2 regions of the Rhizobium sp. AN6A genome follow, and region 2 is predicted to be linked to the other one. Evidence: predicted binding sites of a transcription regulator. Region 2 holds the regulator's gene; the other holds the start of a gene.

Region 1 (11,577 bases), 340 kb from region 2:
CACCATTGCCTTGCCCTCCAAGGGCCGGATGAAGGAAGACGCCTCCGCCGTTCTGGAACGCGCCGGGCTGAAGGTCGCAGCTGTCGGTAACGACCGGTCCTATCGCGGCCGCATCGAAGGGCGCGACGATATCGAGATTGCCTATCTCTCAGCCTCCGAGATCGCCCGCGAAATTGGTGCTGGCAGCGTGGATTTCGGCGTGACGGGTGAAGACCTGGTGCGAGAGGGGCTGACCAACGCTGATGCGCAGGTGGAATTCTGCGCCCGCCTCGGTTTCGGCCATGCCGATGTCGTTGTCGCCGTGCCGGAAATCTGGCTGGATGTGGACAGCATGGCCGATCTCGGCGATGTGGCCTCGGAATTCCGTGCCCGTCATGGTCGCCGTTTGGCAATCGCAACCAAATACTGGCGGCTGACGCAGCAGTTCTTTTCGCGCCAGCACGGCATTCAGCTTTACCGCATTGTCGAAAGCCTTGGCGCCACCGAAGGTGCGCCGGCGGCAGGGCAGGCGGATATCATCGTCGATATCACCTCCACCGGCTCGACGCTGAAAGCTAACCACCTGAAAATCCTCTCCGATGGTATCATCGTCCGCTCGGAAGCCTGTTTCGTGCGCGCCCGCAAGCCGGAGCACGAAGGTGATCCGGCGGTTCAGGAGATCGCGGTGCGCATAAAAGCGGCTGTCTGAAAGCATAAAAGAAAAAAGCCGCCGGATCGCTCCGGCGGCTTTTTTCTTGCTCAGCCTGTTGGTTCAGGCGCGCGCAGTAACGAAGCCGCGCTTTGCGTCGACGGAGTAGGCTCCTGCACCGAAGGTTGCGAGCAGGATATAGGCGCCGGCAAGGGTAATGTTCTTCATCAGCATGATGCCGTTCAGCGTGTTGATCCAGCCGAGAGCAGGCTCAGGCCAGCCGGGAACGGCAACGGTGCCGCTGTGGAATACGAGGCCGGTGAACACGCAGAATGCTGCAAGCGCCCATGCGGCGATCTTCGTCTGGAAACCGGCGAGAATGGCAAGACCGGCAACGAGTTCGAACAGGCCGGCAAGATAGGCAAGCGCGGTTGCGGCAGGCATGCCGGCGCCCGAGATCATGCCGGCAGTGCCAGCCGGATCGGTGAGTTTGCCGAAGCCGGAATAGATGAAGATGAAGGAAAGCAGAATGCGGGCGATGAGAACGAGAGCGTTCTGGCTGCTGGACATGGAGTATCTCCGGTAAGTGATCGGCGTGTCGCCGGTTAAACTGCTAGGTGATGTCTGGAGATATCAATGACCGAAAATCATGCATCTATAAAGATGAACAATAGAAGACAAATTGTCTTCATTTTGTGAACGACCAACACTCGTTCAATGACATTGAGAGCGCATCCCGTTTGAATGGGACATTCGACTCGATCTATCTATTAGTTTTAAAAAATTTTCCTGACATAAAAGCCGCTGCGCAGTTTTACTGGAAACGCTCTAGGCGGCGAAGCGCATATCCTCGAAACGCGGAAACAGGAAGAGCCCCGAAATGCGCCCTTGCTGGCCGATCTCGAAACCCGAGGATTCGCCCATGCAAATAAGCGGCTGCCGCATTGCCGGCAGGGTGAACAGGCCGGTGGAAAAGCAGAAACGTGAGGGTGCGGCGGAAGCCTGTTCGAAAATTTCGAGCACGCGGTCGTGGTGACCCCGATCATAACAGCGGATCAGGCTGAGCAGGCCGCACTCACCCTGCGGCAGCCCATGCATGAAAGATGCATGTTCGCCAAGCTTGATGACGCCGCTCGAAAGATCGCCGCTCCATTCCTCCGAAATAAAGAAATGCGACAGGGTCTGAGTATCCGGCATGGTTGTCGCGGCCGCAGGCAGAGCATCGTTGCGTCTTGATATTTCGAACAAATCGCGCCCCCGCATGAACATCGTACCAGCGCCGCAATCTCAAGCGTCGCTGCCAAGTTGATTTTTCATCGCCATCCGCATTCGAGCGTGCTTGCCAAGCATCGAACCCCTTCAATGCTTGCATCCCGCCGCGGCACCCTCACGGGCGCTGACTTATAGTTTATTTTCTTCTACCCACAACAACCTGCCAGAGAGAAAATCAAAAATAATATGTATTCCTTCATCGTAATCGCGAAATATATGAAAAAAGACAACTAAATGTCGTGCTTATAAACTGGAGAGGGCGAAAATCCGCCCCATCGGCAATTGTGATTCGCCTCTATCGGCACCCGATTATTGCACGCGCTGCCAAAAACAAGCCGACTAAAGTTATCGCTGTTTCAAAAAGAGACAATATTTTTTAAGCCCGATCCCGGCAAGTGAAGATATCGTGCCAGCTCTCACAAGGGGCATGGGCGGCAACGAAAAAAGGGCGATCCGAAGACCGCCCTTTCGTATTCCAGTGACAGGACTGATTAGAAGTCCATGCCGCCCATGCCGCCGCCAGGCATCTGGGGCATTGCCGATTCCTTCTTAGGAAGTTCGGCGATCATGGCTTCGGTGGTGATCAGCAGCGAAGCAACCGAAGCTGCGTTCTGCAGAGCCGTGCGAACAACCTTGACCGGGTCGACGATGCCGAGCTGGATCAGGTCGCCATATTCGCCGGTCTGGGCGTTGTAGCCGTAGTTGTCTTCGTTCCGGTCGAGGATCTTGCCAACAACGATGGAAGCTTCGTCACCTGCGTTTTCTGCAATCTGGCGAACCAGAGACTGCAGAGCCTTGCGGACGATGTTGATGCCGGCTTCCTGGTCGTCGTTCTCACCCTTGACGGTGATCTTCGTGGAAGAACGCAGCAGGGCAACGCCGCCGCCCGGTACGATGCCTTCCTGAACAGCAGCGCGCGTCGCGTTGAGAGCGTCGTCGATGCGGTCCTTCTTTTCCTTCACTTCAACTTCCGTCGAACCGCCAACGCGGATCACGGCAACGCCGCCAGCGAGCTTGGCAAGACGTTCCTGCAGCTTTTCGCGGTCGTAGTCGGAAGTGGTTTCTTCGATCTGCGCCTTGATCTGGGCAACACGGCCTTCGATGTCGGACTTCTGGCCAGCACCATCAACGATCGTGGTGTTTTCCTTGGAGATCGAAACCTTCTTCGACTTGCCGAGCATGTCGAGGGTAACGCTTTCGAGCTTGATGCCGAGATCTTCGGAAATGACGGTACCACCGGTCAGGATGGCGATGTCTTCCAGCATGGCCTTGCGGCGGTCGCCGAAGCCAGGAGCCTTGACGGCAGCGATCTTGAGGCCGCCACGCAGCTTGTTGACGACGAGCGTTGCAAGGGCTTCGCCTTCTACGTCTTCAGCGATGATGACGAGCGGCTTGCCGGTCTGAACGACAGCTTCGAGAACCGGCAGCATGGCCTGGAGGTTCGAAAGCTTCTTTTCGTGCAGCAGGATGTATGCGTCTTCGAGGTCCGCAACCATCTTTTCCGGGTTGGTCACGAAGTAAGGCGACAGGTAGCCGCGGTCGAACTGCATGCCTTCGACGACTTCGAGTTCGGTTTCAGCGGTCTTGGCTTCTTCAACGGTGATGACGCCTTCGTTGCCAACGCGCTGCATTGCTTCAGCAATGTCGAGACCGATCTGACGCTCGCCGTTTGCAGAGATCGTGCCGACCTGTGCAACTTCTTCCGAAGTGTTGATCTTCTTGGCCTTGGCCTGAAGGTCCTTGACGACTTCAGCAACGGCCAGATCGATACCGCGCTTGAGGTCCATCGGGTTCATGCCGGCAGCAACTGCCTTTGCACCTTCGCGAACGATGGCCTGGGCCAGAACCGTTGCGGTGGTGGTGCCGTCACCGGCGATGTCGTTGGTCTTGGAGGCAACTTCGCGAACGAGCTGTGCGCCCATGTTCTCGAACTTGTCTTCGAGTTCGATTTCCTTGGCGACCGAAACACCGTCCTTGGTGATGCGCGGTGCGCCGAAGGACTTGTCGATAACGACGTTACGACCCTTCGGGCCGAGGGTGACCTTCACTGCATCAGCGAGAATGTCGACGCCCTTGAGCATCTTTTCGCGCGCTGTGCGGCCGAATTTGACTTCTTTGGCTGCCATTTTCAAAACTCCTGGTTTCGAATGGCCGGACGGGGTCCGGCTTGAAATTTAAGGAAACGATGGGTTCGGCGAAATCAGCCGATGATACCCATGATGTCGGCTTCCTTCATGATCAGAAGGTCTTCGCCGTCGAGCTTGACTTCGGTGCCCGACCACTTGCCGAACAGGACGCGATCGCCAACCTTGACGTCGAGAGCGACGACCTTGCCGGCCTCATCGCGAGCGCCGGAACCAACGGCGACGATTTCGCCTTCCTGCGGCTTTTCCTTGGCGGTATCGGGAATGATGATGCCGCCCTTGGTCTTTGCTTCGGACTCAACGCGACGAACGACGACGCGATCATGAAGCGGGCGGAAATTGGTGCTTGTCATTGCCTAATCCCTCGATCAAATGACTTCAGGAACCTTTTGAAGGTTCACGTGATGGGTGTTAGCACTCCTCTTGTTGGAGTGCCAGCAAAGCCGAGATAAGGAGGCGTCCCCCCGGAGTCAAGAACGCACTGCCGGAAAAATTTCACGGCCTATGGTTACCAGCGTTCCATGACAGAAAATTTCCACGCTCTGGCGGGCGCGGACAAATCGCTCTTTTTCAGGCAACCTTCGTTTTCGGCGTAGAAGGGTTTTATGTTCGGATGGTGGCCGGTGGGCCGGAGGCAGGCCTGGCACCGCTTTTTCCCTTGCCATCGGCGTCCTGCTTTGCCATGTGACGCACACCCTTTTTTCGCACCCGGAAAGCATATCATGGCCCATCGCATTCTCACCCTCGGCGAAATCACTGATGGGTTCGACGTTGTTCTTTCGGATGTCTGGGGCGTGCTGCACAATGGCGTCAGCGCTTTCCCGGATGCGGCGGTTGCGCTGCACGACGCGCGCAAGGCCGGCAAGACCGTGGTGCTCATCACCAATTCGCCGCGTCCGGCCCCCGGTGTCATCGCCCAGCTTCGCGTTCTCGGCGTGCCGGATGAGGCCTATGACCGCATCATCACATCGGGCGACGTCACCCGCGGCCTGATCGCGGAAGGCCCGAGAAAAGTCTTCCTGCTCGGCCCAGAGCGGGACATGCCGCTGCTGGAAGGTCTCGATGTCGAACGGGTCGGCGAGGCGGAAGCGGAATCCGTCGTCTGCACCGGTTTCTTCGATGACGAGACGGAAACGCCGGAAGACTATACGGAAATGCTGAAAGGCTTCATCGCCCGCAAGGCGCCGATGATCTGCGCCAACCCCGATCTGGTGGTGGAGCGCGGCGAGCGCATCATTCCCTGCGCCGGCGCCATGGCCGCATATTACGAACAGCTTGGCGGCGAAGTCCGTATTGCCGGCAAACCGCACGCGCCGATCTATGAAGCCTGCCTTGCGGCGGCGAAAGAAGTGCGCGGCGATTTCCCTAGGGATCGCGTGCTCGCCATTGGCGATGGCATGCCGACGGATGTGAAGGGCGCAATTGCGAGCGGCCTAAACCTTCTTTATATCAGCGGCGGCATTCACGCCGCCGAATATACGCTGAATGGCCAGACGGACGAGGCGCTTCTGAACGCCTATCTGAAGGGGCAGGGCGCGGCTCCCGGCTGGTGGATGCCCCGCCTTGCCTAGGAAACGTCTGGCGTAAGCCGGCGTAAAAAATGGATCGACTGCAATGACCGTCTTTCATCGCAATGAAAAAAAGGAGCCGCTGCCTGAAGGCTTGCGCGGCGGCGTCATCGCGATCGGCAATTTCGATGGTGTGCATCGCGGCCACCGCGCCGTTCTGGACCGTGCGCTGGAACTGGCCGAGGCGCGCGGCGTACCGGCACTGGTGCTGACCTTCGAACCGCATCCCCGTTCCGTCTTCCGCCCTGAAACGCCGGTCTTCCGCCTGACGCCTGCGCCGTTGAAGGCACGTATTCTCGAGGCCATCGGCTTCCGCTCCGTCATCGAATACCCCTTCGACCGCGAGTTTTCGCAGCGCTCGGCGGAAGAGTTCGTCAATTCCATTCTGGTCGACTGGCTGGGCGCCAGCGCCGTCGTCACCGGCTTTGATTTCCATTTCGGCAAGGGCCGCGAAGGTGGCCCGGCATTTCTGATGGCGGCCGGCAAGCGCAACGGCTTCGACGTGACGCTCGTGGATGCCTTTCGCGACGAGGGCGCGGATGTCGTCTCCTCGAGCCGTATCCGCTCGCTTCTGTGCGAAGGGGATGTGGCAGGTGCAGCCGGACAACTCGGGTATCGTTTCACGGTGGAAAGTGAAGTCATCGGCGGCCAGAAGCTGGGGCGAACGCTGGGTTACCCAACGGCCAACATGGCGCTTTCACCCGAAACGGAGCTGAAAGCCGGCATCTATGCCGTGCGGTTCCGCCGCCCCGATGGGGCGATTTACGATGGCGTTGCAAGCTTCGGTTACCGCCCGACGGTCACCGATAACGGTGCGGCACTTCTGGAAACCTACGTCTTCGATTTTTCCGGTGATCTCTATGGTGAGGTCTGTTCGGTATCCTTCTTCGGGCACCTGCGTGACGAGCTGAAATTTGACGGCTTGGACCCTCTGGTCGCGCAGATCAGGCGGGACGAGGAAGAGGCGCGGGCGATGCTGTCAGGCGTACGGCCGCTCAGTGAATTGGATGCGAAGATAGCATTTTGAGCGGGCAGATAATCCTGTCCCGGATTGTCGTCGCTTTTCACTTCCTTTTTGCCGGAAAACCGCATAAACAACCGGCCATGTCCCAATACCGGTTGCTGTTTAAAGTTCAGATAGGCCGAATTATTGGCCCGGCCTTCCGCCCGCTCTGAAGAGCCGGAAGGTCCGGGATTTTGGCGCTCGTCATGGCATTTGACATGGCGCTTTCCGTATTTGCCCTCTTTGAAATTGAGACGGCGCGACCGACACGGCGCGCAACAACGGTACAATTATGAGCGACACCGCAGAAAAATTCGACTATTCCTCGACCCTCTATTTGCCGCAGACGGATTTCCCGATGCGTGCCGGCCTGCCGCAGAAAGAACCGGAAACGGTGAAGCGCTGGCAGGAAATGGGCCTGTATAAAAAGCTCCGCGCCTCCGCCGCCGGTCGCGAGAAATTCGTGCTGCATGATGGCCCGCCCTATGCCAACGGCAACATCCACATCGGCCATGCGCTGAACAAGATCCTGAAAGACGTCATCACCCGCTCGTTCCAGATGCGCGGTTTCGACGCCAATTACGTGCCCGGCTGGGATTGCCACGGCCTGCCGATCGAATGGAAGATCGAGGAAGCCTACCGCGCCAAGGGCAAGAACAAGGACGAGGTTCCGGTCAACGAGTTCCGCAGGGAATGCCGTGACTTTGCGGCTGGCTGGATCAAGGTTCAGTCGGAAGAGTTCAAGCGTCTTGGCATCGAGGGTGACTTCGACAATCCCTACACGACGATGAACTTCCACGCCGAAGCCCGCATCGCCGGTGAACTCCTGAAGATCGCAAGAAGCGGCCAGCTCTATCGCGGTTCCAAGCCGATCATGTGGTCGGTTGTCGAGCGCACGGCGCTGGCGGAAGCCGAGGTCGAGTATCACGACGTTGAGAGCGACATGATCTGGGTGAAGTTCCCGGTGAAGGATGCTGCGCCCGCTCTTTCCGGCGTCTCTGTCGTCATCTGGACGACCACGCCGTGGACCATCCCCGGCAACCGCGCCATCGCCTTCTCCTCGCGGGTCGAATATGGCCTGTTTGAAGTCGAAAGCGCGCAGAACGATTTCGGTCCGCAGCCGGGTGAAAAGCTGATCTTCGCCAGGAAGCTTGCCGATGAGGCTGCTGCCAAGGCGAAGGTGACCTTCAAGTTCGTGCGCGATGTGAAAGCTGAAGAACTGGCCGCCATCACCTGCGCCCATCCTTTGGCGTCGCTTGGCTACGATTTCCCGGTTCCGCTTCTCGATGGCGACCACGTCACCGACGATGCAGGCACGGGCTTCGTGCACACCGCGCCGAGCCATGGCCGCGAGGACTTTGACGTCTGGACCGCGCATCAGCGTGAGCTGGAAGCGCGCGGCGTTTCGCCGGCCATCCCGTTCCCCGTTGGCGATGACGGTTTCTACACCGAGGACGCCCCCGGTTTCGGCCCGTCTGCCGAAGGCGGTGCGGCCCGCGTCATGGATGATAACGGCAAGAAGGGCGATGCCAACGAGCGCGTCATCAAGGCGCTGATCGCGGCCAACAACCTGTTCGCGCGCGGCCGTCTGAAGCACAGCTATCCGCATAGCTGGCGCTCCAAGAAGCCGGTGATCTTCCGCAACACGCCGCAGTGGTTTGTCTACATGGACAAGGAACTCGGCGACGGCACCACGCTGCGCTCGCGTTCGCTTGATGCCATCGACCAGACCCGTTTCGTTCCGGCATCCGGCCAGAATCGCCTGCGCGCCATGATCGAAGGTCGGCCCGACTGGGTTCTGTCGCGCCAGCGCAGCTGGGGCGTGCCGATCGCGGTCTTCGCCGACGAGCAGGGCGAGGTTCTGGTCGACGAGGCTGTCAACGCCCGCATCCTCGAAGCCTTCGAGGCTGAAGGTGCGGATGCCTGGTTTGCCGAAGGCGCCAAGGAACGTTTCCTCGGCAATGACCATGACCACGCCAAATGGCAGCAGGTCATGGATATCCTCGACGTGTGGTTCGATAGCGGCTGCACCCATACCTTCACGCTGGAAGACCGCCCGGACATGAAGTGGCCGGCGGATGTCTATCTCGAAGGCTCGGACCAGCATCGCGGCTGGTTCCATTCGTCGCTGCTGGAAAGCTGCGCGACGCGTGGCCGCGCGCCCTATAACGCCGTCGTCACCCATGGCTTCACCATGGACGAGCAGGGCCGCAAGCAGTCCAAGTCTCTCGGCAACGTTGTTGCACCACAGGACGTGATGAAAGAGTCCGGCGCGGATATCCTGCGACTTTGGGTCATGACGACGGATTATTGGGAAGACCAGCGTCTGGGCAAGGCCATCATCCAGACCAACATCGACGCTTATCGCAAGCTGCGCAACACCGTGCGCTGGATGCTCGGCACGCTTGCCCACGACAAGGGCGAGGAGATCGCCTATGCCGATCTGCCGGAACTGGAAAAGCTGGTGCTGCACCGCCTGTCCGAGCTGGATAAGGTCGTGCGCGATGGCTACGACGCCTTCGACTTCAAGAAGATCGCCCGCGCCCTGATCGATTTCGCAAATGTTGAGCTGTCGGCTTTCTACTTCGACATCCGCAAGGACACGCTTTATTGCGACGCGCCGTCGTCGCTGAAGCGCCGTGCATCGCTGTCGGTCATCGCCAAGCTGTTCGATTGCCTCGTCACATGGCTCGCGCCCATGCTGCCCTTCACCACTGAAGAAGCATGGCTTTCGCGCTATCCGGATGCGGAATCGGTGCATCTCGCCCAGTTCCCGGAAATTCCGGCGGAGTGGAACAACGACGCGCTGGAAGCGAAGTGGGAGAAAATCCGCAAGGTCCGCACGGTCGTCACCGGTGCGCTCGAAGTGGAACGCCGTGAAAAGCGTATCGGCTCCTCGCTTGAGGCAGCGCCCGTCGTGCACATTGCCGACGCCGATCTTCTGGCGGCTCTCTCCGGGCAGGATTTTGCCGAAATCTGCATCACCTCGGCCATTTCGGTGGTCGGCGATGAAGGCCCTGCCGATGGCTTCCGCTTGCCGGAGGTCGCAAAGGTCGTGGTCGAGCAGAAGCTGGCGGAAGGCGCAAAATGCGCACGCTCCTGGCGTATCACCACCGATGTCGGTTCCGATCCGGACTATCCGGAGGTTTCGGCCCGTGATGCGGCGGCACTGCGCGAGCTTGCCGCGCTGGGATGATTTAGAGCTGCTGCGCATCGTTCCTGTCGAAAAATCGATTTCGAGTTTCGGGCCGATGCGCGAGGAAAATGGCCGGATGAATTGCGCTTTAGCTCTTCATCCGGTACACCTGCCTGAAAATGGCCGGATTTGCACGGCAATGCGGGCTACCGCCTGCCGAAAGACGATGTCTGGCGCAATGGGACGGACGGCTGGAAGGGTTTTTATGAAGACGATGAAGGCTTTTGGGCAGGATAACGCGCAGGGTTTGAGCATGTTCCGCACGGTTGCAGGTATCACGGCGATAGGCGTGCTGCTCAGCGCCTGCATGAGCCCAACCTATGGCACGGGTAAGACGGCGGCAGAACAGCTTGTAGACGACCTCGGCAACGCGACTTCGATCACCGGCAACGATCAGGAAAAACGCAACCTGAAATACAGCCCGCGTCCCGGTCTGGTTGTCCCCGCTCAGTCCCGCGCCGAGCAATTGACGACGCCGCAGCAGAACATGGCCAGCCGCGAAAACAACCCGCAATGGGTCGAATCGCCGGAAGAGACCCGTGAACGCCTGCGTGACGAGGCGGATGCCAATAAGAACAATCCGCACTACCGCTCACCGCTGCTTGCTGGCAACGGCACGGCCGGCCAGATGACCGAAAGTCAGAAATGGGAAGCCTTCCGCAAGGCCAAGGCAGATGCCCAGGGTGGCTCTGTCGTCAACGCCCAGCGCAAGTTCCTGACCGATCCGCCGCAGGAATATCGTAGCGTTCCGCAGGATCAGCTGACTGACCTCGGTGAGCCGGAGCAGAAGAAGGAAAAGCGCCGTAAGAAAGAAGCGGCGATGGCAAACACCGGCAAACCCTGGTGGAACCCCTTCTGATAAAATGAAGGGCTTATGGCCTGCGGGAAAGATTGCATCTCCCGCCGGCTGCTTATTCGTCGAGACGTTTCTCGCGAAAGAATTTCCGCAGAATTTCAGCACTTTCGCTTTCCGCCAGCCCCGAATAGACATCAGGCGCGTGGTGGCATGTCGGCTGGCTGAAGAAACGCACGCCACTATGCACCGCGCCGCCCTTCGGGTCTTCCGCACCGTAATAGAGACGACGGATGCGGGCAAACGAGATCGCCGCCGCGCACATGGTGCAGGGTTCCAGCGTTACATAGAGATCGGCACCGGGCAGGCGTTCCTGTTCCAGCGCCTCGCAGGCCATGCGGATCACGGCGATTTCGGCATGCGCCGTCACATCGTTCAATTCACGTGTGCGATTGCCGGAACGGGCGATGACGCGACCGTCCAGAACCAGGACTGCGCCGATAGGAACCTCCTGCCGCTCACCGGCGGCACGGGCTTCCGCCAGCGCCAGTTCCATGAAATGCGTCCTTTCGGCCATTGCGTTTCAATTTCCTCTTAACCCTTGTGCTTGGACCTGATAGGACAGCCCAAACAACAGGCAAACAGCAAATGACTTTTAAAGACAAGCCGAAGCGTGACGGTGGCAAGACTTTTAGCCGCGACAAGAAGCCGAAAGGCCCCGGCAAGCCCGCCGCAGAGCGTGAAAAGAAACCGGTAGAAGCCAAGGCGGCTCCGGTGCAGGAAGCCGTTATCGGCACCAAGCCAGAGCGCATTTCCAAGATCATGGCGCGCGCCGGCGTTGCCTCGCGCCGCGATATCGAGCGCATGATCATGGAAGGCCGCGTGTCGCTGAACGGCGTCAAGCTGGACACTCCGGTGATGAATGCGACGCTTTCCGACAAGATCGAAGTGGATGGCATGCCCATTCGCGGGG
Region 2 (11,577 bases):
CCTGAGATCCAGCGCGCAGCGACGCGTGGCGTTCTGCACGGCAACACGGCATCCCGTAAGGTGTCGCGTCTTGCCCAGCGCGTTAAGGCTCTTTCCGCCTAATCCGGCTAATCACAATTAACTATTCAAAAAGCCTGGTCTTTTGACCGGGCTTTTTGTGATTCTAACCCTCCGTTAATCATTCCTGCCGTAACGTGACAAACGCGTGTCAGATGAGCGACAAGAAAAACTGAATAAAAACAATGGATTGGCGGAGGTCTCCCGAAAAATGGGAAGCTTTCTCTACGGAAGTCGCAGCCAGTTTTGAGTCAAGAAGATTTTTATTTTTTTGCCAAAACGGGCTATCGAAAAATGCCAAAATTGAATCTCATTGATTCATAAGCGATTCTGCTTCGGACCTTGCCGGTGATGCAAAACGACCATTGCGAGTCAATGGTCGATCTGAGTTTTTGCAGAAAAAACGCCATTGATCTCTCCCCACGATCCTGCCTAAATGCATTTCAACAAGGGGTGCGGATCTCAGTCCACAGATTATCTCGATGATCGTATCGACGATATTCACCTTCTTGCTGGCGGGTCTTTCGAGGTCCGTTTTCTCAGGTCATTGAGCTTTTTGTGCCGTTTCGGTCTCGGAACGGGCGGAGCTTTTTGTCCTTAAGAATGCGCCTTACAGTTGTAGCGAAAGGAGCGTTTTTAGCGTGTCGCAGGCCTCTCCATGAAGGGGAGGGAAATGGGATAACCGGCTCGCAAACAAGTAGTAGTCTTTGACGCTCTTTCGAGGGGAGTGCTGGAGGCGGGAAATAATACGAGGGGGATCTCTGGCGATCGTTTTTTGATCGTCAGGCTATGATTGGCAATTTGAAAGGCGGCAATATGCAATTGAATTTGGCGATGGGTGCGGTGGCCGATGGGGACCGCGCACCACAGGCTCGTGATGCAGCTTGCTCAGAAGCGGCAGGGGATAAATCGGCAATGAAGCACGATGCGCTGTTTGAACGTTTTAGCGCGCGGCTGAAGGCACAGGTTGGTCCCGAGGTCTATGCAAGCTGGTTTGCACGGCTCAAACTCCACACCGTTTCGAAAAGCGTCGTCCGTTTTACCGTTCCGACGACCTTTCTGAAGTCCTGGATCAACAACCGTTATATGGATCTGATCACCAGTCTCGTCCAAAGCGAGGATCCGGACGTGCTGAAGGTGGAAATTCTTGTCCGCTCCGCCAGCCGCCCGGCCCGCCCCGCGCAGGTCGAGGAACGGGTGCAGCCCGTTCAGGACATGGGCGCTGTTGCGCGCAACAAGTCCTTCATTCCGTCGCAGCCGGCGACAGCACCTTCTGCACAGCCTGCGGCGGCGCAGGCGACGCTGCGGCAGGGTAGCTCCGGGCCGCTGTTCGGTTCGCCGCTCGATACACGTTTCACCTTTGACACTTTTGTCGAGGGCTCGTCCAACCGCGTCGCGCTTGCGGCGGCAAAGACGATCGCTGAAGCGGGTGCCGGTGCTGTGCGCTTCAATCCGCTGTTCATTCATGCGGGTGTCGGGCTTGGCAAGACACACCTTCTGCAGGCGATTGCCAATGCTGCTATCGACAGCCCGCGCAACCCGCGTGTGGTCTATCTGACGGCCGAATATTTCATGTGGCGTTTTGCGACCGCGATCCGCGACAATGATGCGCTGACGCTGAAGGACACACTGCGCAATATCGACCTTCTCGTCATCGACGACATGCAGTTCCTGCAGGGCAAGATGATCCAGCACGAATTCTGCCACCTGTTGAACATGCTGCTCGACAGCGCCAAGCAGGTTGTCGTGGCCGCTGACCGCGCGCCGTGGGAGCTGGAATCGCTTGATCCGCGTGTCCGTTCGCGCCTTCAGGGTGGCATGGCCATCGAGATCGAAGGTCCCGATTACGACATGCGCTACGAAATGCTCAACCGTCGCATGGGTTCTGCGCGTCAGGACGATCCGTCTTTCGAGATTTCGGACGAAATCCTGACCCACGTGGCCAAAAGCGTGACGGCGAGCGGACGCGAGCTTGAAGGCGCCTTCAACCAGCTGATGTTCCGGCGCTCTTTCGAGCCGAACCTCTCGGTTGACCGTGTCGATGAGCTGCTGTCGCACCTCGTCGGCAGTGGGGAGGCCAAGCGCGTCCGTATCGAGGATATTCAGCGCATCGTGGCCAGACATTATAATGTGTCGCGGCAGGAGCTGGTTTCCAATCGTCGCACCCGCGTCATCGTCAAGCCGCGCCAGATCGCCATGTATCTGGCGAAGATGCTGACACCGCGCTCATTTCCCGAGATCGGTCGCCGTTTCGGCGGTCGCGACCACACCACGGTTCTTCACGCGGTGCGCAAGATCGAGGATCTGATTTCTGGCGACACCAAGCTCGGCCACGAGGTTGAGCTGCTGAAGCGCCTGATCAACGAAAACAACGCATGAAAAAAGCGGCCTTCGGGCCGCTTTTTTATTGGTTTCTCGGTTGTTGATTGGCTCAGGACCAGCCAGTGCTGCCGGTCAGCAGGCGAGATCGGCGACCACGGCATCCAGAATAAGCATGCCGGAAGGGGTGCAGCGCAGGCGGGAATTGCCGATGCGTTCCACGAAGCCGTGTTGCAGGAGGAATTCCTCTTTCTCCGGGTCGAGTTCGCGGCCGGAAAGATCGCTCCAGCGAGCAAGATCGATGCCTTCGCGCAGGCGAAGACCCATCAATAGCAATTCGTCTGCCTGTTCGTCGACGCCGAGAAGCTCCTGATCGACCATGCCGTGGCCCTCGCGCTCGACGGTCTCGAGCCAGGTTTCCGGATGGCGCTCGGTGACGGTGGCGAGCTTGGAGGCGCCATTGGTCAGGCGTCCATGCGCACCGGGGCCAATACCTGCATAATCGCCATAACGCCAATAGGTCAGGTTATGGCGGCTTTCCGCACCGGGGCGGGCGTGATTGGAAACCTCGTACGCCGGCATGCCGTAACGCTCGGTGATTTCCTGTGTCGCTTCATAAAGCACCGCCGAATGCTCGCCATCCGGTACGATCAGCTTGCCAGCCTTGTGCAGCCCGTAGAACGGCGTGCCTTCCTCGATAGTGAGCTGATAGAGCGACAGATGGTCGACGGCGTAGGAGACGGCTTCCTTCAGCTCAGCGTCCCATTCGGCCACCGTCTGGTTCGGGCGGGCGTAAATGAGATCGAAGGACATGCGCGGAAAAATCTCCCGCGCCAGCCGGATGGCTTTCAGCGCATCGGCAACATCATGTAGACGGCCAAGGAACTTCAGGTCCCGGTCGTTCAGCGCCTGAACGCCGAGCGAGACGCGGTTGACGCCGGCTGCCCGGTAACCGCGAAACCGCTCCGCCTCGACGCTTGAAGGATTGGCCTCCATGGTGATCTCGATACCATCAGGCACATGCCAGAAGCGCGAAACGCCATCAAGAAGCGCGCCGACGGTCTGCGGGTCCATCAGCGAAGGTGTGCCGCCGCCCATGAAAATGCTGGTGACGACACGCGGACCGCTGAGCGCTCGCATCTTTGCCATTTCGCTGAGGAACGCAGCAGTGAACCGTTCCTGATCCACCGGGCGATGGCGGACATGGCTGTTGAAATCGCAATAGGGGCATTTGGCCGCACAGAAGGGCCAGTGCAGATAGATCCCGAAACCGGGATCGCCCGTATCCGGCAGAAGCGACGCGCCAGGGGCAGAAAGTTGGTGCTCCCCGGTCATCGGGTTCATGCCTCCAGGCAGGTTTCTACGAATTTTTTAAAGGCGCGGGCACGGTGGGAGAGCGCAAACGCATCGCCGTGCTTCCAGCCGTGTTTTTCGTCTGCGGTCATTTCACCGAATGTGGTGTCGTAACCTTCCGGTTTGAAGATGGGGTCATAGCCGAAACCGCTCGTTCCGCGCGGGGGCCACGCCACCGTGCCCTCCACCTCGCCGCGAAAATATTCGACATGCCCGTCCGGCCAAGCAAGGCACAGCACGCTGACGAAGCGGCCCGTGCGGTCTTCCGGCTTCGTTGCACCGCGTTCGGCAAGCGCATCCTCGACCTTCTGCATGGCCATGGCGAAGTCGCGCGTACCGTCAGCCGTTTCCGCCCAATTGGCGGTGTAAACGCCCGGCGCGCCATCCAGCGCATCGATCACCAGACCGGAATCGTCAGACAGAGCCGGCAGGCCGGACGCCTTCGCAGACGCAAGCGCCTTGATGGCAGCATTTTCCTCAAAGGTGGTGCCTGTCTCGTCCGGCTCCACGAAGTTCAGCTCCGCAGCCGATTTGGCTGAAAAGCCGAAAGGCCCGATCAGGTCGGCGATTTCGGCGATCTTGCCCTTGTTGTGGCTGGCGACGACGATCGTTCTGGTATCGAGCTTGCGCATGACGTTTTCCTGTCGGCTCAGGCGATTGCCTGTTTCTGAAGGGCGACCAGTTCGCTGCATCCGGCCTTTGCAAGACCGAGCAGCGTCAGGAACTCCTCTTCGGAGAAGGGGGCGCCTTCCGCGGTTCCCTGCACCTCGACGATGCCGCCGGAGCCGGTGATGACGAAATTCGCATCGGTCTCGGCGGAGGAATCCTCGAGATAATCGAGATCGATGACGGGCTGTTTTGCAAAGATGCCGCAGGAGATCGCGGCGATATGGTCTTTCAGGACCTTCTCGACCTTGATCATGTTGCGGGTTTCCATCCACTTCAGGCAATCATGCAGGGCGATCCATGCGCCGGTGATGGAAGCCGTGCGCGTGCCGCCATCGGCCTGAATGACGTCGCAGTCGATGCTGATCTGGCGCTCGCCGAGCGCCTGCAGGTCGACCACTGCACGCAGCGAGCGGCCGATGAGGCGCTGGATTTCCTGCGTGCGTCCGCCCTGCTTGCCAGCTGAGGCCTCGCGTTTCATGCGTTCGTGGGTGGAACGCGGCAGCATGCCGTATTCGGCAGTGACCCAGCCCTTGCCGCTGTTGCGCAGCCACGGCGGCGTCTTTTCCTCAAGGCTTGCGGTGACGAGCACATGCGTATCGCCGAATTTGACCAGACAGGAACCTTCGGCATGTTTCGAGAAATTGCGCTCGAAGGAAACCTTGCGCATCTGATCGGTTTTTCTGCCTGAAGGCCGCATATGATCCACTCTCCATGTTGGTTCCTGCCTTCTAAGGTGCGCCCCGGGCTTTTGCAAAGCCAATTTCCATTTTGCCGCAGCGGTGCAACGCATTATATTGGTAAGGACAAGGTTTTTACGATAAAGAACGGATGATATGGGCTTTTCCGCACCGCTTTCAAAAGATCAGGCATCGTTGCTGGATGAACGGTCGCGGGAGATTTTCCGGCGCATCGTCGAAGGCTATCTCGACACCGGCGAACCCTTGGGGTCGCGCAGCCTGTCGCGGCTGTTGCCGATGTCGCTTTCACCGGCCTCCGTTCGCAACGTCATGAGCGATCTCGAGGAACTGGGTCTCATCTATTCGCCGCACATCAGCGCCGGTCGACTGCCCACCCAGACGGGGCTGCGCTTTTTCGTGGACGCATTCATGCAGGTGGGCGATCTGCCCGCCGACGAGAGAGCCAGCATCGACCGCCAGATCGGTCCGGTCGCCGGCCACGAGCAATCGCTGGAAGGGTTGCTGACAGAGGCAAGCCGCATGCTTTCAGGCATGTCGCGCGGTGCGGGCCTGGTGCTGACGGCCAAGAGCGACGTCATTCTCAAGCATGTTGAATTCATCCGGCTGGAGCCCACCAAGGCGCTTGCCGTGCTGGTAGGGGACCACAATCAGGTCGAAAACCGTATCATCGAATTGCCGGCCGGCATTTCGTCATCGCAATTGACCGAGGCGGCGAATTTCATCAATGCCCATCTTTCCGGGCAGACGCTGCAGGAACTGCGGGGCCAGTTTCAGACGCAGCGTGCCGAATTGCAGTCGGAACTCGGCACGCTCGCGCAGGACCTCATCGAACGTGGTCTCGCCATATGGGCGGGCGACAATGAAGAGGGTAAGCTCGGCCGCCTCATTGTGCGCGGACGCTCCAACCTGCTGGAAGGTCTGGCCGGTGAGGAAGATATCGATCGTGTGCGCCTGCTGTTCGACGATCTGGAACGCAAGGAAAATCTCATCGAGATCCTCAACCTTGCAGAAAGTGGCTCAGGTGTCAGGATTTTCATTGGCTCGGAAAACAAGCTCTTCTCGCTGTCAGGCTCGTCACTGATCGTGGCACCTTATCGGGATGAGGAAAATCGCGTTGTGGGTGCGGTCGGCGTCATCGGTCCCACGAGGCTCAATTACGCCCGTATCGTGCCTATGGTGGACTACACCGCACAAATTATGGCCCGCCTTTCCCGAAAGCAGAGATAGGACAAGCCCGCAAGGTTAGAGAATGCGGCAAGCTTTTCGCCGCAAGCCTTGATTTTTGCCCTTCAAACCTCGATATCGGGCGCAACCAACAATATTCAAATCTGGAGAACGTCATGACCGACGATACGAAAAAGCCCGGACCTGACGCGGACGTCGCCGAAGAGTTTGTCGAACCCGCATTTACAGGGGAAGAGACGGCGGAAGCTGCCGAGCCCGATCCGATCGAACTGCTCAGGGCCGAAAATGCCGATCTGCGCGACAAGTTCCTGCGTCTTGCAGCAGAAATGGACAATCTTCGTCGCCGCACCGAGCGCGAAGTCAAGGATGCGAAGGCCTATTCTCTCGCCGCTTTCGCGCGCGACATGCTTGCCGTTTCCGACAATCTTCGCCGCGCTCTTGAAGCCATTCCGGACGAACTCAAGACCAACGGCGAAGCCGGTCTCAACGGCCTGATCGAAGGTGTCGAGATGACAGAGCGCTCGATGCTCTCGACGCTGGAGCGCCATGGCGTCAAAAAGATCGATGCGGAAGGCCAGAAATTCGATCCGAATTTCCACCAGGCGATGTTCGAAATTCCGAACACGGCGGTTCCGAACAACACGGTACTGCAGGTGGTTCAGGCCGGTTTCACCATCGGTGACCGGGTGCTGCGCCCCGCCATGGTTGGCGTCTCCAAGGGTGGCCCGAAGGTGGAGACCGCCGCAACGCCCGAGCCGGGCACCGCCTCCGTCAATGAGAAGGATGCGTGAGGCATTCTCTCACCTAAAGCGCGTCCAGATGTAAAACCGGGACGCGCTTTTGTTTGAAATGCTCCAATAAAAAACGCGCCTCAAGGGCGCGTTTTTTTGTCCATGGAAAGGACCGTCGGCAGCCTTTGATCAGGCAGCGGTCGCCTGCTCCTGATTGAGGAAGGCGTAAATTGCCGTGTCGGAATCGGTGGCGCGCAGCTTGGCCACCAGCTCGGGGTCGCGCAAAGCTCGGGCAATTCTCGACAGCGCCTTCAGGTGATCCGCGCCGGCGCCTTCGGGTGCAAGCAGCAGGAAAACCAGATCTACCGGCTGGTCATCCAGCGCCTCGAAATCAACAGGTGTTTCAAGACGTGCGAAGACGCCGGTGATCTGATGGATGCTGCTCAGCTTGCCATGCGGAATGGCAATGCCGTGCCCCACACCGGTGGAGCCGAGTTTCTCACGCTGGAGGATGACGTCGAAAACTTCCCGTTCCGAGACTCCGGTAATTCTGGCTGCCTTTGCGGCCAGCTCCTGAAGCAATTGCTTTTTGGAATTCACCTTGAGGGCGGGAATAATCGCATCTTGTTGCAGCAAATCTGCCAACGCCATTCTCTTTTTCCTTCATGCCATCGAGACGATGCAGGAGGCAGATACGCTTTCGCGCTCTGCCTCCCATGTCTTGTCAGACTGTTCAGCTCTTGATCGTTTCCGCGTCGATCCAGCCAATATTGCCGTCATGTCGTCGGTAGACGATGTTGAGATATTCCTTGCCGGGGCTGCGGAACAGCAGAACCGGTTCGTCCGTCATGTCGAGCGCCATCACGGCGCTGGCGACGGACATCGTCTTTATCTGTTTCGAACTTTCCGCAACGATCGTGGGTGCGTAGTCTTCCGGAACCTCGTGGTCCTCATCGGGGACAGCATCCATTACCGTATAGGCGATTTCCGACATCGCGCCGTTCACCGCGGAACCATTGTGGTGATGGTCCTTCAGCTTCCGTTTGTAGCGACGCAGGCGCTTCTCGATACGCTCGGCGGCGGCATCGAAACTCGCTTGCGGATCATTTGCCTGACCCGCCGCATGCAATACAACGCCCGTATCGAGATGCAGTTTGCAATCGGCTGCAAAACGCGATCCGGACTTCTCTACGGTCACTTGGCCTGAATACCCCCCATCGAAGTATTTGGTAACTGCCAGACCTATATTGTCCTCAATCCGCTGCCGGAAAGATTCGCCGATCTCCATATGTTTACCAGATACACGCACACTCATGGAAAATTTCCTTTTTGTAGTGATTTGCGAGTACCAGCTTACGTCAAGCCGCGCGCGCATCCAAGCGTTTCGAAGGCCTTTAAAAGCCCCCATTCGAATTTTACGCCCATGGACGGTGGAGGTGAATCCGTTACAAATGACCTTGCTTACGTGTGCGGCGGGCTTCTAGCCCTTGCCGTAGCAAGAGTCAATGGTGCGGCTGGAAAGCCCTGAAAACGTGACCAGCGCCACCGCTCAGAACGCCGACAGTCTGGCCAGGGCCTTCTTCTCGCGCCGTCTCTGAACGGAGGATGGGATGTTCATCGCCTCGCGATATTTGGCCACGGTGCGGCGGGCAAGATCGATACCACTCTTTTTCAGATTATCGACGATATCGTCATCGGAAAGCACTGCGTCGGCGGCCTCCTGCGCGATCATCGCCTTGATGCGATGACGCACCGCTTCTGCCGAATGGCTGTCACCGCCTTCCACCGAACTGATGGAAACACTGAAGAAATATTTCAGCTCGAACAGGCCGCGCGGCGTCAGCATGTATTTTTTCGACGTCACCCGGCTGACGGTGGATTCGTGCATCTTGATGGCGTCGGCCACCGTCTTGAGGTTCAGCGGGCGCAGGTGATCCACGCCATTGACGAGAAAGGCGTCCTGCTGGCGCACGATTTCGGTCGCCACCTTCATGATCGTTCTGGCGCGCTGGTCGAGGCTGCGGGTCAGCCAATGGGCCGTCTGCATGCATTCGGAAAGGAAATCCTGATCCTCTCCCTCGCGCGACTTGTGCCTTGAAACCTCTGCGAAATAGGTCTGGTTGATGAGCACGCGCGGCAGGGTCTCGGGGTTGATTTCCACAAGCCAGCCGCCGGCAGAGGAGGGGCGAATGATGATATCAGGAACGATTGTCTCGGAAACGGTCGAATCGTAACCAGCGCCCGGACGCGGATTGAGCGTGCGGATTTCCGCCAGCATGTCGAGAAGGTCTTCCTCATCCACGCCGCAGAGCTTTTTTAGAGAAGCGAAATCCCGTTTCGCCAGAAGCTCCAGATTGTCGATAAAAGCCCGCATTGCCGGATCAAGCCTGTCCTTCTGGGCAAGCTGGATCGCCAGACATTCGCTCAGCGAGCGGGAAAACACGCCGGGAGGATCAAAGCCCTGAAGCGTCTCCAGAATGCGCTCCACTGCCGAAGGCGCCGCCCCCAGCCGTTCAGCGACGTCTTCGACAGCATCTACGGCGATATATCCGGTCTCGTCGAGCTGGCCGATCAGCGCATCGGCGATCATCCTGTCTTCCACAGAGGATATGGCGAGAGGCAATTGCTGATTGAGATGGTCGCTGAGGGTCTGTTTCGCGGCAACGAAGTCGTCGAGATCGTAACTTTCGCCGGACTCCTGCCCGGGCATGGATTTCCACTGCCCCGCCAGTTCGGGTGCGTCGGGCTTTCTGGGTTCGGTATCGTCGGGAAAGACATTTTCGAAGCTGGTGTCGAGCTGCTCGCCGAGATTTGCCGCGCGGTCGCCGTACCAGTCGTCGCTGTCGGCCGTTACCGGCGCAGACTTGTCGGACCCTTCGCTGTCGGCATCGCCGAAATTCTCCGCATCAACAGGGCTATCGCTGCTCAAATCGCCGTCGTTTGCCGCAATTTCGAGCAAAGGATTGCGCTCCACCTCCTGCGCGATGAACTGCGTCAGTTCGAAATGCGTCATCTGAAGCAGCTGGATGGACTGCATCAGTTGCGGTGTCATCACGAGAGACTGGTTTTGACGCAGCAAAAGGCTGGCAGATAATGCCATGGCGGACGCGAAACTCCCCTTACAGCTTCTTCGTCGCCACAAATTTCATAAATTTTGCGCAGGCAACGAAACTTGGCCCAAAAATTGCTTTTTTATTATGTTTGGTCAAGCGTCACTGCGGGGCGCGATGAAGAATCTTTCGCGCCCGGGAGCTTAAAGGCTGAAATTATTGCCGAGATAGAGCCGGCGCACATCCGGATTGTTGACGATATCGTCCGCACGGCCATGGGTCAGAACCTCACCGGCATGGATGATATAGGCGCGGTCGATGAGGCCTAGCGTTTCGCGAACATTGTGGTCGGTGATGAGAACGCCGATCCCGCGTGCGGTCAAATGTCTGACGAGGTTCTGAATGTCGCTGACGGAGATCGGATCGACGCCGGCAAAAGGTTCGTCCAGAAGCATGAAGGTCGGATCGGTCGCGAGAGCACGGGCGATTTCCAGACGGCGACGTTCGCCGCCCGACAGCGCGACAGCGGGCGATTTGCGCAGCTGCGCAATGTGGAACTCTTCCAGCAACTCATCGAGCTTGCGGCTGCGCTTGGCGCTGTCAGGTTCGTGCACTTCCAGCACGGCGCGGATGTTTTCCTCGACTGTCAGTCCGCGGAAAATGGAGGCTTCCTGCGGCAGATAGCCGACACCGAGGCGGGCACGCCTGTACATCGGCATGGTAGTGACGTCGTTGCCGTTGATGGCGATCTTGCCGCTATCGACAGGTACGAGGCCCGTGATCATGTAGAAACAGGTGGTTTTGCCCGCGCCATTCGGGCCAAGCAGCCCCACGGCTTCACCACGGCGCACGACCAGCGAAACGCCGTTGACAACCCGGCGCGTATTATAGGTCTTCGTCAGACCATGCGCGATCAGGGTGCCGTCATAGCGAGCCTTGTCGGCCTGCGACGCAGCGTCCACAGGTCGGTCGCGCCCACCGCCAAATATTTTTGAGATCGAGGCTATCTTCACGAGGTGAGACTACTGTTTCTTCTGCTGCGATTTCGGATCGAGCATGATCCGGACAGGGCCGCCGCAGCTTTCGAGCTTTGCCTGCCCTGAATTCATCAGAACAGTGAGCTTGCAGCCGGTGAAGACATTCGCGCCCTCGGACAGCACAACCTGCTTGCCGGTCAGAATGAAGGTCTGCGCCGCCATGTCGAATTCGCCGTGATCGGCCGTGGCCTTCTGCGTCTCGGACGTCAGGTAGACGTTATTGTCGACGAAGATTTTTTCGATGTTGGCGTCACCGCTGGTGAGCGAGGAACCTTCACCCTTGTAATTGACCGTCATCTTGCCGGCCTGAAGGGTGGTGGTGCCCTGCACAACTTTTACGTTACCTGTGAAATAGGCCTTGCGCTCTTGGTCCCGAATCTCGAGCTGATCGCTTTCGATAGCGATCGGCTGGTCGCCGGAGAGCTTGACGCCTGTCATGTTGCTGGTGGTGTTCTGAGCGAAAGCCACGGTTGCAAGA

What was found. The regulator HrcA, encoded in region 2, represses chaperone genes, less so after heat shock. The targets are predictions, from matches to a motif close to GTTAGCACTCNCNNNNNGNGAGTGCTAAC.
Region 1: a site for HrcA is predicted at 4,455-4,483, ahead of groES (co-chaperone GroES). Genes of this name have one in related genera too.

The regions. Positions count from the first base shown of each region.
Region 1 covers NZ_OCNC01000004.1:1,736,879-1,748,455, forward strand. Annotated here, with positions in the region: gene hisG (ATP phosphoribosyltransferase) at 1-688, shown strand, start outside; gene CRO62_RS21010 (DoxX family protein) at 752-1,198, opposite strand; gene CRO62_RS21015 (hypothetical protein) at 1,457-1,891, opposite strand; gene groL (chaperonin GroEL) at 2,392-4,026, opposite strand; gene groES (co-chaperone GroES) at 4,101-4,397, opposite strand; gene CRO62_RS21035 (TIGR01459 family HAD-type hydrolase) at 4,767-5,615, shown strand; gene CRO62_RS21040 (bifunctional riboflavin kinase/FAD synthetase) at 5,659-6,639, shown strand; gene ileS (isoleucine--tRNA ligase) at 6,908-9,811, shown strand; gene CRO62_RS21050 (hypothetical protein) at 10,017-10,670, shown strand; gene CRO62_RS21055 (nucleoside deaminase) at 10,723-11,181, opposite strand; gene CRO62_RS21060 (pseudouridine synthase) at 11,253-11,577, shown strand, end outside.
Region 2 covers NZ_OCNC01000004.1:1,401,229-1,412,805, forward strand. Annotated here, with positions in the region: gene rpsT (30S ribosomal protein S20) at 1-102, shown strand, start outside; gene dnaA (chromosomal replication initiator protein DnaA) at 973-2,436, shown strand; gene hemW (radical SAM family heme chaperone HemW) at 2,512-3,711, opposite strand; gene rdgB (RdgB/HAM1 family non-canonical purine NTP pyrophosphatase) at 3,717-4,361, opposite strand; gene rph (ribonuclease PH) at 4,379-5,095, opposite strand; gene hrcA (heat-inducible transcriptional repressor HrcA) at 5,232-6,323, shown strand; gene grpE (nucleotide exchange factor GrpE) at 6,437-7,072, shown strand; gene ptsN (PTS IIA-like nitrogen regulatory protein PtsN) at 7,202-7,663, opposite strand; gene hpf (ribosome hibernation-promoting factor, HPF/YfiA family) at 7,746-8,327, opposite strand; gene rpoN (RNA polymerase factor sigma-54) at 8,562-10,112, opposite strand; gene lptB (LPS export ABC transporter ATP-binding protein) at 10,266-11,075, opposite strand; gene CRO62_RS19440 (LptA/OstA family protein) at 11,085-11,577, opposite strand, start outside.